4 regions of the Clostridium nitrophenolicum genome follow, and region 1 is predicted to be linked to each of the others. Evidence: riboswitches for the same ligand, from Rfam matches in the RefSeq annotation. Region 1 holds a riboswitch; each other region holds the start of a gene.
What was found. A riboswitch is a leader RNA that binds a small molecule or an ion and turns the genes downstream of it on or off. The one in region 1 is predicted to bind S-adenosylmethionine.
Positions count from the first base shown of each region.

Region 2: another riboswitch for S-adenosylmethionine. It lies ahead of metK (methionine adenosyltransferase); the one in region 1 lies ahead of metF (methylenetetrahydrofolate reductase [NAD(P)H]).
Region 3: another riboswitch for S-adenosylmethionine. It lies ahead of ACZ5N4_RS13440 (methionine ABC transporter ATP-binding protein); the one in region 1 lies ahead of metF (methylenetetrahydrofolate reductase [NAD(P)H]).
Region 4: another riboswitch for S-adenosylmethionine. It lies ahead of ACZ5N4_RS02865 (MetQ/NlpA family ABC transporter substrate-binding protein); the one in region 1 lies ahead of metF (methylenetetrahydrofolate reductase [NAD(P)H]).

Region 1 covers NZ_AP042469.1:360,314-363,432, reverse strand. The annotation lists gene ACZ5N4_RS01665 (homocysteine S-methyltransferase family protein) at 1-261, opposite strand, end outside; gene metF (methylenetetrahydrofolate reductase [NAD(P)H]) at 293-1,165, opposite strand; SAM riboswitch class I at 1,352-1,464, opposite strand; SAM riboswitch class I at 1,828-1,934, shown strand; gene ACZ5N4_RS01655 (O-acetylhomoserine aminocarboxypropyltransferase/cysteine synthase family protein) at 2,107-3,119, shown strand, end outside.
Region 2 covers NZ_AP042469.1:70,819-73,937, reverse strand. The annotation lists gene recD2 (SF1B family DNA helicase RecD2) at 1-248, opposite strand, end outside; gene metK (methionine adenosyltransferase) at 362-1,537, opposite strand; SAM riboswitch class I at 1,608-1,707, opposite strand; tRNA gene ACZ5N4_RS00410 (tRNA-Tyr) at 1,925-2,009, opposite strand; tRNA gene ACZ5N4_RS00405 (tRNA-Thr) at 2,015-2,090, opposite strand; tRNA gene ACZ5N4_RS00400 (tRNA-Val) at 2,106-2,181, opposite strand; tRNA gene ACZ5N4_RS00395 (tRNA-Tyr) at 2,188-2,272, opposite strand; tRNA gene ACZ5N4_RS00390 (tRNA-Thr) at 2,278-2,353, opposite strand; gene ACZ5N4_RS00385 (hypothetical protein) at 2,566-3,119, opposite strand, start outside.
Region 3 covers NZ_AP042469.1:2,846,085-2,849,203, forward strand. The annotation lists gene ACZ5N4_RS13435 (methionine ABC transporter permease) at 1-332, opposite strand, end outside; gene ACZ5N4_RS13440 (methionine ABC transporter ATP-binding protein) at 333-1,289, opposite strand; SAM riboswitch class I at 1,388-1,496, opposite strand; gene ACZ5N4_RS13445 (PilZ domain-containing protein) at 1,607-1,996, opposite strand; gene ACZ5N4_RS13450 (FeoA family protein) at 2,240-2,467, shown strand; gene feoB (ferrous iron transport protein B) at 2,494-3,119, shown strand, end outside.
Region 4 covers NZ_AP042469.1:633,552-636,670, forward strand. The annotation lists gene ACZ5N4_RS02860 (D-alanine--D-alanine ligase) at 1-609, shown strand, start outside; SAM riboswitch class I at 752-859, shown strand; gene ACZ5N4_RS02865 (MetQ/NlpA family ABC transporter substrate-binding protein) at 1,206-2,018, shown strand; gene pdxR (MocR-like pyridoxine biosynthesis transcription factor PdxR) at 2,089-3,119, shown strand, end outside.

The DNA of each region.
Region 1 (3,119 bases):
AGTAATTACCTGTTCAATAGAGTATTCATAGGAACTGTACTTTAATTCATTTGCTCCAAAAGTGTTTGTAATAACTATATCTGAACCTGCATTAATATACTGCTTGTGTACTTTCTTTATTATTTCCGGATTTGTTATATTAAGAGTCTCTGGCAGCTCCCCAACCTTAAGTCCCTCTTTCTGAAGCATAGTTCCCATAGCTCCATCGAAAAATACAAATTTATTATTAAATCTATCTCTTAATAAAGTTTTAAATGTCATAAAAAACCTCTCCCTTTTTACTTTGTTTATATTAGGAATTAACTATCTTACGAAGTTCCTGTATATTTTCCATAATTTCTTTTACAGCATTATGTTTATTCATAGTATATAAATGTATCCCTTGAACATCATTACTTATTAAATCAACAATTTGTTCGGAAGTATATGCTATTCCCGCCTCTTTTAGTGCCTCAGGGCTATGCTCATATTTATCCATGATTCTTTTAATTTTTTGTGGAATAACTGCACCAGATAGGGTTGCTATACGTTCTATTTGTTTTTTATCTAATACAGGTATAATGCCTGTAACAATTGGAACATTTATATTATTTTTATACAACTCTTCTCTAAAATTATAAAAGTTATCATTATCAAAGAAAAGCTGAGTAATTAAAAAATCTGCGCCTTTTTCTACTTTTTCTTTAAGATACTCTATATTTTTTCCTATATCAGCACATTCCACATGTCCCTCTGGATAAGCTGCTGCAGATATGCTAAAATCTTTTCTTTGTGCTATCTCATAAATTAAATCCTTCGCATACTTAAAACTTTCTTTAATTTTAAAATCCTTAGGAATATCTCCTCTTAAAGCAAGCACATTACTAATATTATTTAATTTTAAATCATCTAAAATACTATTAATCTCTTCTCTAGAGGAAGTTATACATGTAAGGTGTGCTATAGTTTCTATGTCGTATTTATTTTTTATAATTGAAGCAAGTTCGATTGTTCTACTTCTGCTGCTTCCTCCTGCACCATAGGTTACACTAATAAAATCAGGGTTTAACTTTTTTAATTCTTCAATAGTGCTATTAATACCTTCAAAATTTTTATCATCCTTAGGTGGAAATAGCTCAAAAGAAATAGTCAATCTTTTATTTAAAAATATATCTTTAATAAACATATACAATTCTCCTTTACTTTTAACGATTAAATAAAATGAAACTCCTTCTCCTTTCGTCGAATGAGTACTCACTTAGTAAGCGATCATCTCAAAATCATAGATTTTGGATGCCTGCTTATAATAAAAAGGCTACTTTCCCATAAGAAAAGTAGCCTTAAATATCTTTTTGGAGACTTCCAAGCTATTTTCTTATCTATCAGAATAAAAAATATTCTGCAGGAATTGACACCGATACATTCAAAATTAATGCCGGTTGTCGGGCTTCATAGGGCCAGTCCCTCCACCGCTCTTGATAAGAACTTTTTATTTAATTCCATTTAACGCTAATAATAATACTTATTAGTTTGGTTGTCAATATATTTTTTCTACGACTTATTTTAAATCATTAAATAAGTACTAACCAAGGCATTAGTTGTTCTTAATAAGCTACGTATTTTTAATAAAATGCTAATTGAAGTTTTGTGATTTTTCACTAAATTATTTAATTCACAAAATAGCATATGCATAATTATTTAATTAATTAAATAATTTTTTAGTATGAAATTTCCAATTAAATCAAGGCTTGATGCAAGTTTTGAAATTTTTCATTTCAATTATTTTCAAAAATTGTATTGACAAAGTATAGTAATTCCTGTTATGATTTCATCAATCGAATACGGAACTTCTTATCAAGAGAGGCTGAGGGACTGGCCCTATGACGCCCGGCAACCTGAATATTTATTATTCAACGGTGCTAATTCCAGCAGGTTAAATACCTGAGAGATGAGGAGCTGGGGAGAAAGTGTATCTTCTTGCAGTCTCATCTGCGAGAAGATTTTTTTATTTTAAATTTACAATTAAGCTAAATCTAGCTTCATCCCTTTATAAATTACAAAACTTTAATATAGAAGTTCCGTCCAAAATTAATTTAAAAACAAATTATTTTTTAGGAGGAATTAACAATGACAAAGAAATTATCCTTTGACACTCTTCAAATACATGGAGGACAACAGGTAGATAGTGCTACCAAATCAAGAGCATTACCAATATATCAAACAACTTCTTATGTTTTCGACGATGCACAAGATGCTGCAGACTTATTTGATTTAAAAAAATTTGGAAATATATATACACGTTTAGGTAATCCAACAAATGACGTTTTTGAGCAAAGAGTTGCCTTACTCGAAGGCGGTGTTGGAGCTGTAGCTACTGCTTCAGGAATGGCAGCAATCACTTATTCAATATTAAACATCGCTGGTTCAGGAGACGAAATAGTTGCTGCTGCAACTCTTTATGGTGGTACTTATTCCCTATTCGTTCATACCTTTAAGAATTTTGGAATTAAGGTTAATCTTGTAGATCCAGACAACCTAGATGAGCTTGAAAAAGCTATAAATGAAAAAACAAAAGCCGTTTATATAGAAAGTATAGGCAACCCAGGAATCAACATAATTGACATTGAAGCTGTTGCTGATATTGCTCATAAGAATGGTATCCCTCTAATTGTTGATAATACCTTTGCATCACCATATCTTTTAAAGCCAATTGAATTTGGTGCTGATATTGTTGTACACTCCGCTACTAAATTTATTGGTGGTCATGGTACATCAATAGGTGGTGTAGTTGTTGATTCAGGAAAATTCAATTGGGATAACGGAAAATTCCCTGGTCTTATAGAACCAGATGAAAGCTATCACGGACTTAAATATGTAGAAACCTTTGGAAACCTAGCATATATCCTAAAGGTTAGAACAGCTCTTTTAAGAGACTTAGGGGCAGCTATCTCTCCATTTAACTCATTCTTATTAACGCTTGGACTTGAAACTTTATCCTTAAGAGTTCAAAGACACGTAGATAACGCTAAAAAGGTCGCAGAATTTTTAAGCAATCACCCTAAGGTAGAATGGGTAAACTATCCTGGATTAGAAGGAAATAAATATTATGATCTAGCTAAAAAATATCTTCCAAAGGGACC
Region 2 (3,119 bases), 290 kb from region 1:
AAATATCTTTCTATGCCTACAATTGAGCTTGGCATTATTTCTTCACATAACTGTACTTTAAATTGTTGACCAAATTGAGGATGTAAAACCCATTCACCTATAATTTTCAAATTTTGACCTTCAGCTATGTAGGGTATGCAGCCTACTATGGTTATTCTTTCATTTCCTTCTTTAACCTTTGCAACTACATACCCATTTTCTTCATTTTGAAAAATTATATCTTCTACAATCCCCTGTATTTCTTGCATAAAACCTCTCCTAATTTGCTTTTTATTATAATTATAGCACATGATATTAATTTTTATAAAAAAAGCTCCTATGCTGCAAACATAAGAGCTTTTTTATCTTTAATAATTATTTATTACATAAAACTTTTAATTTCTTCAACTTTACTTAAACCTTCCCATGGAACATTTACATCAGTTCTTCCAAAATGTCCATAAGCAGCTACCTGTCTGTACATTGGTTTTTTCAAATCTAAATCTCTTATAATAGCAGCAGGTCTTAAGTCAAATACCTTGTTAACTATTTCAACAATCTTATCTTCTGCTATTTTTCCTGTTCCAAATGTGTCGACTGTTATAGATACAGGTTTTGCAACACCTATAGCGTAAGCAAGTTGTATCTCTAATTTGTCAGCAACTCCTGCAGCAACAAGGTTTTTAGCAACCCATCTAGCAGCATATGCAGCAGATCTATCAACCTTAGTTGGATCCTTTCCTGAGAAAGCACCACCACCATGTCTTCCATATCCACCATAAGTATCAACAATGATCTTTCTTCCTGTTAAGCCTGAGTCTCCTTGTGGTCCTCCCACAACGAATCTTCCTGTTGGGTTTATAAAGTACTTAGTAGCTTCATCTAATAAATTAGCTGGAATAACAGGCTTTATTACATGTTCAATCATATCTTTTTCTATTTGCTCACGTGTTATTTCTGGATCATGTTGAGTTGAAATTACAATCGCATCTACTCTAACAGGCTTATCATCTTCATACTCAACAGTAACCTGTGTTTTTCCATCTGGTCTTAAGTAACCTAATGTTCCATTTTTTCTAACTTCAGCTAATCTTCTTGAAAGTTTATGAGATAAGCTTATTGGCATAGGCATATACTCAGCTGTCTCATTTGTTGCAAAACCAAACATCATTCCTTGGTCTCCTGCACCTATTGCCTCCATCTTATCCATTTGGCCCATCTTAGATTCAAGAGCCTCATCTACTCCCATAGCTATATCTGATGATTGTTCATCTATTGAAGTCATTACTGCACATGTATCACAGTCAAAGCCAAATTTAGCTCGTGTATAGCCTATCTCTTCTATAGTTTTTCTAACTAGTTTAGGAATATCTACATAACAATTAGTTGATATTTCTCCCATAACCATAACCATACCTGTTGTAACCGCAGTTTCGCAAGCTACTCTACCATTTGGATCTTGTTCTAGTATTGAATCAAGAATAGCATCGGAAATTTGATCACATATCTTATCTGGATGTCCTTCTGTAACTGATTCGGACGTAAAAAGTCTTCTCATAATCTTATCCCTCCGTTTTATAAAAAAATAAAACCTCTTCAATAAGAAGAGGTTAAATTACTTAACTACTCTCTTATCTCGCAGACTCATACTGCAGGAATTGGCACCTTAGCTATAAGCCGGTTGCCGGGTTTCATCGGGCCCTTTCCCTCCACCTCTCTTGATAAGAGTTTATGTATTTAATTACATTCGTTTATGATATTAACATAGTTAAAACATGCTGTCAATATAAAATCCATAATAAAGCTTATATATTTTATGACATTTGAAGTATTTTTATTATATAAATAATGTTATGTGATAAATGTTGTTAAAATATCCTATCACTACCTATATTGTATCATAAAAATATATAAAAATAAAACACTCCTATGAGTGTTTTATTTATGGTGGAGGAAGATGGATTCGAACCATCGAAGTCACTGACAACAGATTTACAGTCTGCCCCCTTTGGCCACTCGGGAATTCCTCCGCATTTGGTGCTGGTTGCAAGAATCGAACTCGCGACCTACTGATTACAAGTCAGTTGCTCTACCTGCTGAGCTAAACCAGCGTATATTTATTTTTATGGTGGGCACAACAGGGCTCGAACCTGTGACCCTCTGCTTGTAAGGCAGATGCTCTCCCAGCTGAGCTATGCGCCCACATTATGGTGGAGGAAGATGGATTCGAACCATCGAAGTCACTGACAACAGATTTACAGTCTGCCCCCTTTGGCCACTCGGGAATTCCTCCATATTTGGTGCTGGTTGCAAGAATCGAACTCGCGACCTACTGATTACAAGTCAGTTGCTCTACCTGCTGAGCTAAACCAGCATACCTTTCCTTGAAGTTTTTAACCGCTTCAACATGGATTAGTATACATTGTTATTATGTTATTTTCAAACGCAATTATAGATGTTTATATCAATTTAACAGTATAATACTCTATATTTTTACGTTTTTCTCTTTATTGCTCTATAATTCAAACATAAATTCTGGTCATGTAATTATATATAATTAAATATTACTTTCTACTCTCTTGTTTCTTACTGCTCTACAACTTCCATATTAATGAATTTCTCTGCTACCAATTTAACCTTTTCATAGTCTTTATCAGATAACCTACTTTTAAGTAATTTTATAGTGTTTTTTATATCTTCATCACTACCATTTTGAAGATATGTATTGATTTTTTCGTAATCTACAGCTGACAACTTTGCTGCCACAGATAGCAGTTTTTCCTTATCAGACAATGTAAGCTTATCCTTTATTTTCGACTTAGAAACCTTAAATACTGGAGTACTGTCACTAGAATAATTAGCAGAATCTTTTTTTACATTTTCACTGGTAGCATCTTCTGAACTAATCTTTTTAGAGCTTTCTTTATCTGCAACTTTTTTAGCCTCTACAGCTTTGTCACTTTCTTCAAAAAATACTTTTTTATCCTGTTGCATTTTTTCACTTATCTCATTCATTTTGAAACTTTTATAAGCGTCTGTTACTGCAATAGAATTTGCTTGATTGATTTCATTTTTACCTTTATTCTCATCTTTACTTGCTTCTTTTTTTATGTTGGAACCTTGTTTTATGTTGGTATTTT
Region 3 (3,119 bases), 2.5 Mb from region 1:
TTCAATGCAGATTCTATGACTCTAGCTGCAAAAGGAGCTGCAGCAATTGTTAATGGAACTATGGCTGCTGTGGTACCAATTGTTTTACCTACAATAAATTTTGTAAAAGGAAATATTGCAATCATTAATATTATAAATGGAAATGATCTTAATAAATTTATAACTACATCAAGCACTTTATGAATTACTTTATTTGGTTTTAAACCTCCATCTTGTGTTAAAATTAACAATACTGCAGGTATAAATCCTAAAACCACTGCAAATACAGTAGAAACACAGACCATATATAAAGTTTCTGCCAAAGCAGGAAATAATATTTCATTAAATAACATTTATTCTACCTCCCAATTTATAGATTTTGAATTTAAGTAGTCGCAGATCTTCGTCTTATCATTTTCATCAATATTTATTACTAAGCTTCCAAGTATATCATCTCTAAACCTTTCTAATTTCCCCCATATTATTGAAAAATCTATATTTAGAGTTCTTGCCATAGATGTTATTATACTTTGCTCACTGATCTCTTTTGGAAAGAATATTCTTATGTTTAGTCCTGAAAGAGTAAGAGTTTTATCTTCGCCTAGTAATTTTTTTAAGTTGGTATCTGGTCTTAAAAATAAATCTTCTACATCTCCTACAGTTTTTACTTCACCAGCATCCATAATTGCAATTTTACTACATACTTCCTTTATTACTTCCATTTGGTGAGTTACGATGACTATTGTAATATTTAACTTTTCATTTATAGTCTTTAAAAGTTGTAGAATAGATTTTGTCGTGCTTGGGTCAAGAGCTGAAGTTGCTTCATCGCAAAGTAAAATTTTAGGATTTAGAGCTAGGGCTCTTGCTATTGCTACTCTTTGTTTCTGTCCACCACTCAACTCCCTGGGCATATTGTTCATTTTGTCTTCAAGCCCAACTAAGTTTAATAATCTCTCTACTCTATTTCTTATCTCAACTTTGTCCACACCCCAAACTTCTAATGGAAGTGCCACATTGTCAAAGACACTTTTTCTATTTAATAAGTTGAAACTTTGAAAAATCATGCCTAAATTTTTTCTAAAAACTCTAAGCTCTTTTTCTGCAAGTTCCTTAACTTCCTTATCCATTACTTGTATACTTCCAGTATCATAGGACTCTAATCCATTTAGACATCTTAGCAGCGTTGATTTACCTGCACCACTATGACCTATAATTCCAAATATCTCCCCCTCTTCTATATTTAAAGTTACATCTTTTAATACCATTTTTTCAGAAAAACTTTTGCTAACTACATTAATTTTTATCACTACTTTTCCTCCTTTAAACAATGATTATTTCATAAAAGTATTAATGTATAAAAAAATAAAAGCCCGAGGAAAACCTCGAGCTTAAAATTCGTAGATTCCTCTCATCTCCCAGCCTTCGCTGCAGGAATTAGCACCGTTGTATTACAAAAAAGTAACACCGGTTGCTGGGCTTCATAGGGCCAGTCCCTCCACCACTCTTGATAAGTTAGATTATGTATTTTATTTTGTTTTAATCATTATAACAGCATAAAAATTCAATGTCAACATTATTTGCTAGTTAACTTAAGAGTTACTACTATCATAAATATGAGTACACTTTAATGACTATCTACATATCTTTCTATGATGTTAATCTGATTCATATCTAATGAAATAAACTCACAGCCTATATAATAAAAGGATTCTTTAATGATAATTCTTTTCACTTCTGTAAGGCACCAGAAAGATGGATTATCTTCTATCTTTAGAGTAAAATTAATAAAATCACCTATTTGTAAAGCTATCTTACTTTCAATTAATATGCCAGTTTTTGATAGATTTATAGTTCTCATAATTGGTCCTTCAAATTTATATTGTTCATAAATACTTCTATTGTTTACCGCAGGATAATATATGTCTGCATAAAATTCTGCTCTATTAGCAAATCTTTTTTCTGAACTTTTATATATATAATCTCCATTTTTATATACTGTATTTTTAAAAATCATTGTATCCCTCTTCTATATAAGTTTATATACTGCAGCATATATTATACCATTATCTGTACCTTATATCTTCAATTTCTAACTATTTATTTAAAATATTTTTTAATAAAAATTAAATTTTGTCTTAAAAAATATAATTTTATAAAAACTTAAACATATATTTTAGTTATTATTGACATAGGATTCTAAAGATGATATTATTAACCTATAATAAATGATAATGATTTTCATTACGAGGTGGTAGAAATGAGTATTTGTGATTTAAGACCTGGACAAAAAGCTTTAATTGAAAATATAAGTGGAGATGAAAAACTGGCTAAGAGACTTCTTGCTTTAGGATGTATAGAAGGAACAGAGGTTGCATTAAAGACTGTTGCACCTTTTGGAGATCCTTTGATTATAAACTTAAGAGGATTTGATTTAGCAATACGTAAACAAGATGCTAAAAATATATTTATAACAAATTCCCGTTAAATTACACTTTTTAAGGAGGTTTTTAAATGATAACAGCAGCTTTGCTTGGCAACCCTAATGTGGGTAAAACTTCTCTTTTTAATCTTCTCACTGGTTCAAACCAATATGTAGGAAACTGGGCTGGAGTAACAGTAGAAAAGAAAGAAGGTTTCATTAATAATAATATAAAGGTAATAGATTTACCTGGTATTTATGCCATGGATACATATTCTAATGAAGAAAAAATTGCGAAAAACTATTTACTTGATGGAAATGCAGACGTAATTATAAATATAGTCGATGCGTCTAACCTAGAAAGAAATTTATATTTAACTACTCAGCTTAAAGAATTTAATAAACCTATAATTCTAGTTCTTAATATGGTAGATGTAGCGGAGTCTAAAGGTATTAAAATTGATTATTCTTGTTTATCTAAAGAGCTAAACGTTAAGATTTTACCTATAGTAGCTTCCAAAGGCAAAGGTATTGATGAGTTAAAAAATTTGTTGATTGGTGGCGATTTTTTACAAGCCTCAACTGATAATGGTTATCAATTTCAGCATGAAAAAGAAGCATATACCTACATAAGTAGTATCTTAGGCAATTGTTTATCTTATAGTAAAACGGAGTCTGTTTCAATAACTGAAAAAATAGATAAAATTATGCTTAATAA
Region 4 (3,119 bases), 270 kb from region 1:
AAAAAGGTATTAAGATCAACAGGAATTAACACTGCAGATTGGCTATGCGTTAGAAGCGTAGAAGAAATAGACTATGATTATATAGACAAAATGGGATATCCTGTGTTTGTTAAACCAAACAGTGGTGGTTCTAGCGTAGCTACAAACTTAATTAAGAAAAAAGAAGATGTAGAAAACGCAGTAAGACTAGCGTTAGACTATGATAACGAAGTTATGATAGAAAAGTATATAAAAGGTGATGAAATAACTTGCTGTATACTAGATGGAAAAATGATGCCTATAATTGCTATAAAGCCAAAGGCAGAATTCTTTGATTACACAGCAAAATATGCTGATGGTGGCTCAGATGAAATTATAGTTCAGTTTGAAGAAGGTCTTCAAAAGAAAATAGAGGAGATGGCATTAGATTGCTGGAAGGTTTTAAAGTGCAATGTATATGTAAGAGTTGATATGATAATAAAAGATGGAGTACCTTATATACTTGAACTTAATACGCTTCCAGGAATGACTAAAAATAGTCTTTTTCCTAAGAGTGCTAAGGCTGTAAACATGTCATTTACTGAATTATTAGATCAAATAACAGAAATTTCATTAAAAGAAGTAAGGTAATTAAAACTTAATCTAAGTAGATAGTAATGATTACAAGATCAAAGACTCTCCTCAGAATATGAGGAGATTTTTTTATGAAAAAGTGTTGACATGCAGCTTTTAGATTATTATAATGTAAATTAATAAATTGAATAACAATTCTTACTTATCAAGAGAGGCGGAGGGACTGGCCCTATGAAGCCCGGCAACCAGTATTATTTTATATAATACATTGGTGCCAATTCCAGCAGCGAAGGCTGAGAGATGAGGATAACGATGAGTTTCAAGCTCGAGGTTTTCCTCGGGCTTTTAATTTTGCAATTCATAAGAATATGGCCGGCCGAAAAAATATTTATATTCTTATAATTGCTAGTAAGTCCATCTTAGCCGTTAAAAATAGCTGTTTCTGCCTTTGAAGGTAGAGATTTTGCAAAACCATATAAACAGGATTCTTGGATTCAGGTGGAGTTTTAAACTCCATCTGAAGCTTAGAAGCCGTTATCCAGGGTCGTAGCGCCACTTATCCCCAACTTTAAGAAGTTGGGATGTTAGTGGCGATAGACATCGGATAAACTAAAATTTGATTTATTAAGACTAAAATACTAGGAGGTAATTTAATTATGAAAAAGATTATATCAATTGTTATATCATTAATTTTTGTTTTTGCATTAGTAGGATGTGGAGAGAAAAAAGAGGAATCATCTAATAAGGATACTAAAAAAGTGATAAAAATAGGTGCAACGCCTGTACCACATAAAGAGATACTTGAACAAGTAAAACCAATACTTCAAAAAGAAGGCTACGATCTTCAAATCGTTGAGTTTACTGATTATGTAACACCAAATACAGCTTTAAATGATGGAGAACTTGATGCAAACTTCTTTCAGCATATACCTTATTTAACTAAGTTTAATGAAGAAAAACATACTGAATTAGACTATACAGTTAAAGTTCATATAGAGCCAATGGGAGTATATTCAAAGAAGGCTAAAAAGTTAGAAGAGCTTAAAGATGGTGCTGAAATAGCTATACCAAATGATCCAACTAATGGAGCAAGAGCATTAAAAGTACTACAAAGTGCTGGACTTATAAAGTTAAAGGATGGAGAGCTAATATCTAAATTAGATATAACTGAAAACAAAAAGAATATTAAAATTAAAGAACTTGATGCACCACAACTTCCAAGAGTTTTAGATGATGTAGATGCTGCAGTTATCAATACGAACTATGCAATTCAAGCAAACCTAAATCCTACTAAAGATGCTATTGCAATAGAATCAAAAGATTCACCATATGCTAATGTAATTGCAGTTAGAAAGAAAGATAAAGACAAACCATACATTCAAGCTTTATCTAAAGCATTAAATTCACCAGAAGTTAAAAAGTATATAGAAGATAAATACAAAGGAAGTATAATACCAGCATTTTAACATAGGTTTTTAGCTAGAAATCTTTATTTATCACCTCATTTATGTGAAAATATAATTGAGGTGAAAATTTATGTTTATTGATATAAAATTAGATAAAAACACACCTGTGTATATACAGCTAAAAGACCATATAAGTGAGTTGATACTTAGAGGAATGTTAAGAAGTGGAGAGAAACTTCCATCAACTAGGGAATTAGCTTCAATTCTAAATGTCAGCAGAAATACTGTGATTAATGCTTATGAGTTTCTCCAAGAGGAAGGTTTTATATATATGGAAAAAGGAAAGGGAGCTTTTGTATCAGATGTAAAAGTGAACTTTCAGGAAAAATGGACCGTAGATTGGAGTAGTCATATAAATAGCTATGCAAAAGCTTCAGAAGAACTGGATATAATAAAACATGAAACAAAGTGGAAAAAAGGTATGATATCCTTTAAAAGTATAGCCCCTGATGAAAGTCTTTTTGATGTGGAGGAGTTCAAAAAATCCTTCCTAAATAGAATTTCAATAGAAGGGGAGAAGATATTAAATTATGGCTATGCTCAGGGATATAAGCCTTTAATCGAATACTTATTTAAATATATGAGTAATAAAGGTGCAAATATCGAAGGTAAAGATATACTTATTACAAATGGTTTTACTGAGGGTTTCAATTTAATATTATCCAGTCTAACTGAAAAAGGAGATAAAATATTATGTGAAAATCCTACTCATAATACTGCTATAAAAATTATGAAACTTCATGGTTTAGAAGTCATAGGGGTAGACATGGAAGATGATGGTGTCAGTATAGATAAATTAAAAGAAAAGCTTTCAAAAAACAAAATTAAATTATCTTATTTTATACCATCATATCATAATCCTACCGGTGTAGTAATGTCAGTAGAAAAAAGAGTTGAGGTATATAAGGCTCTAAAAGTCCATAATGTACCTATAATTGAGGATGGATTTAATGAAGAACTTAGATATTCAGGAGCACATGTTTCACCTATTGCATCATTAAGTGGTGAGGGAAATAGTGTAATATATATAGGAAGCTTTTCAAAAATACTTTTTCCAGGAATAAGAGTGGGATGGATTCTAGCTGATAAGAAGCTTATAGA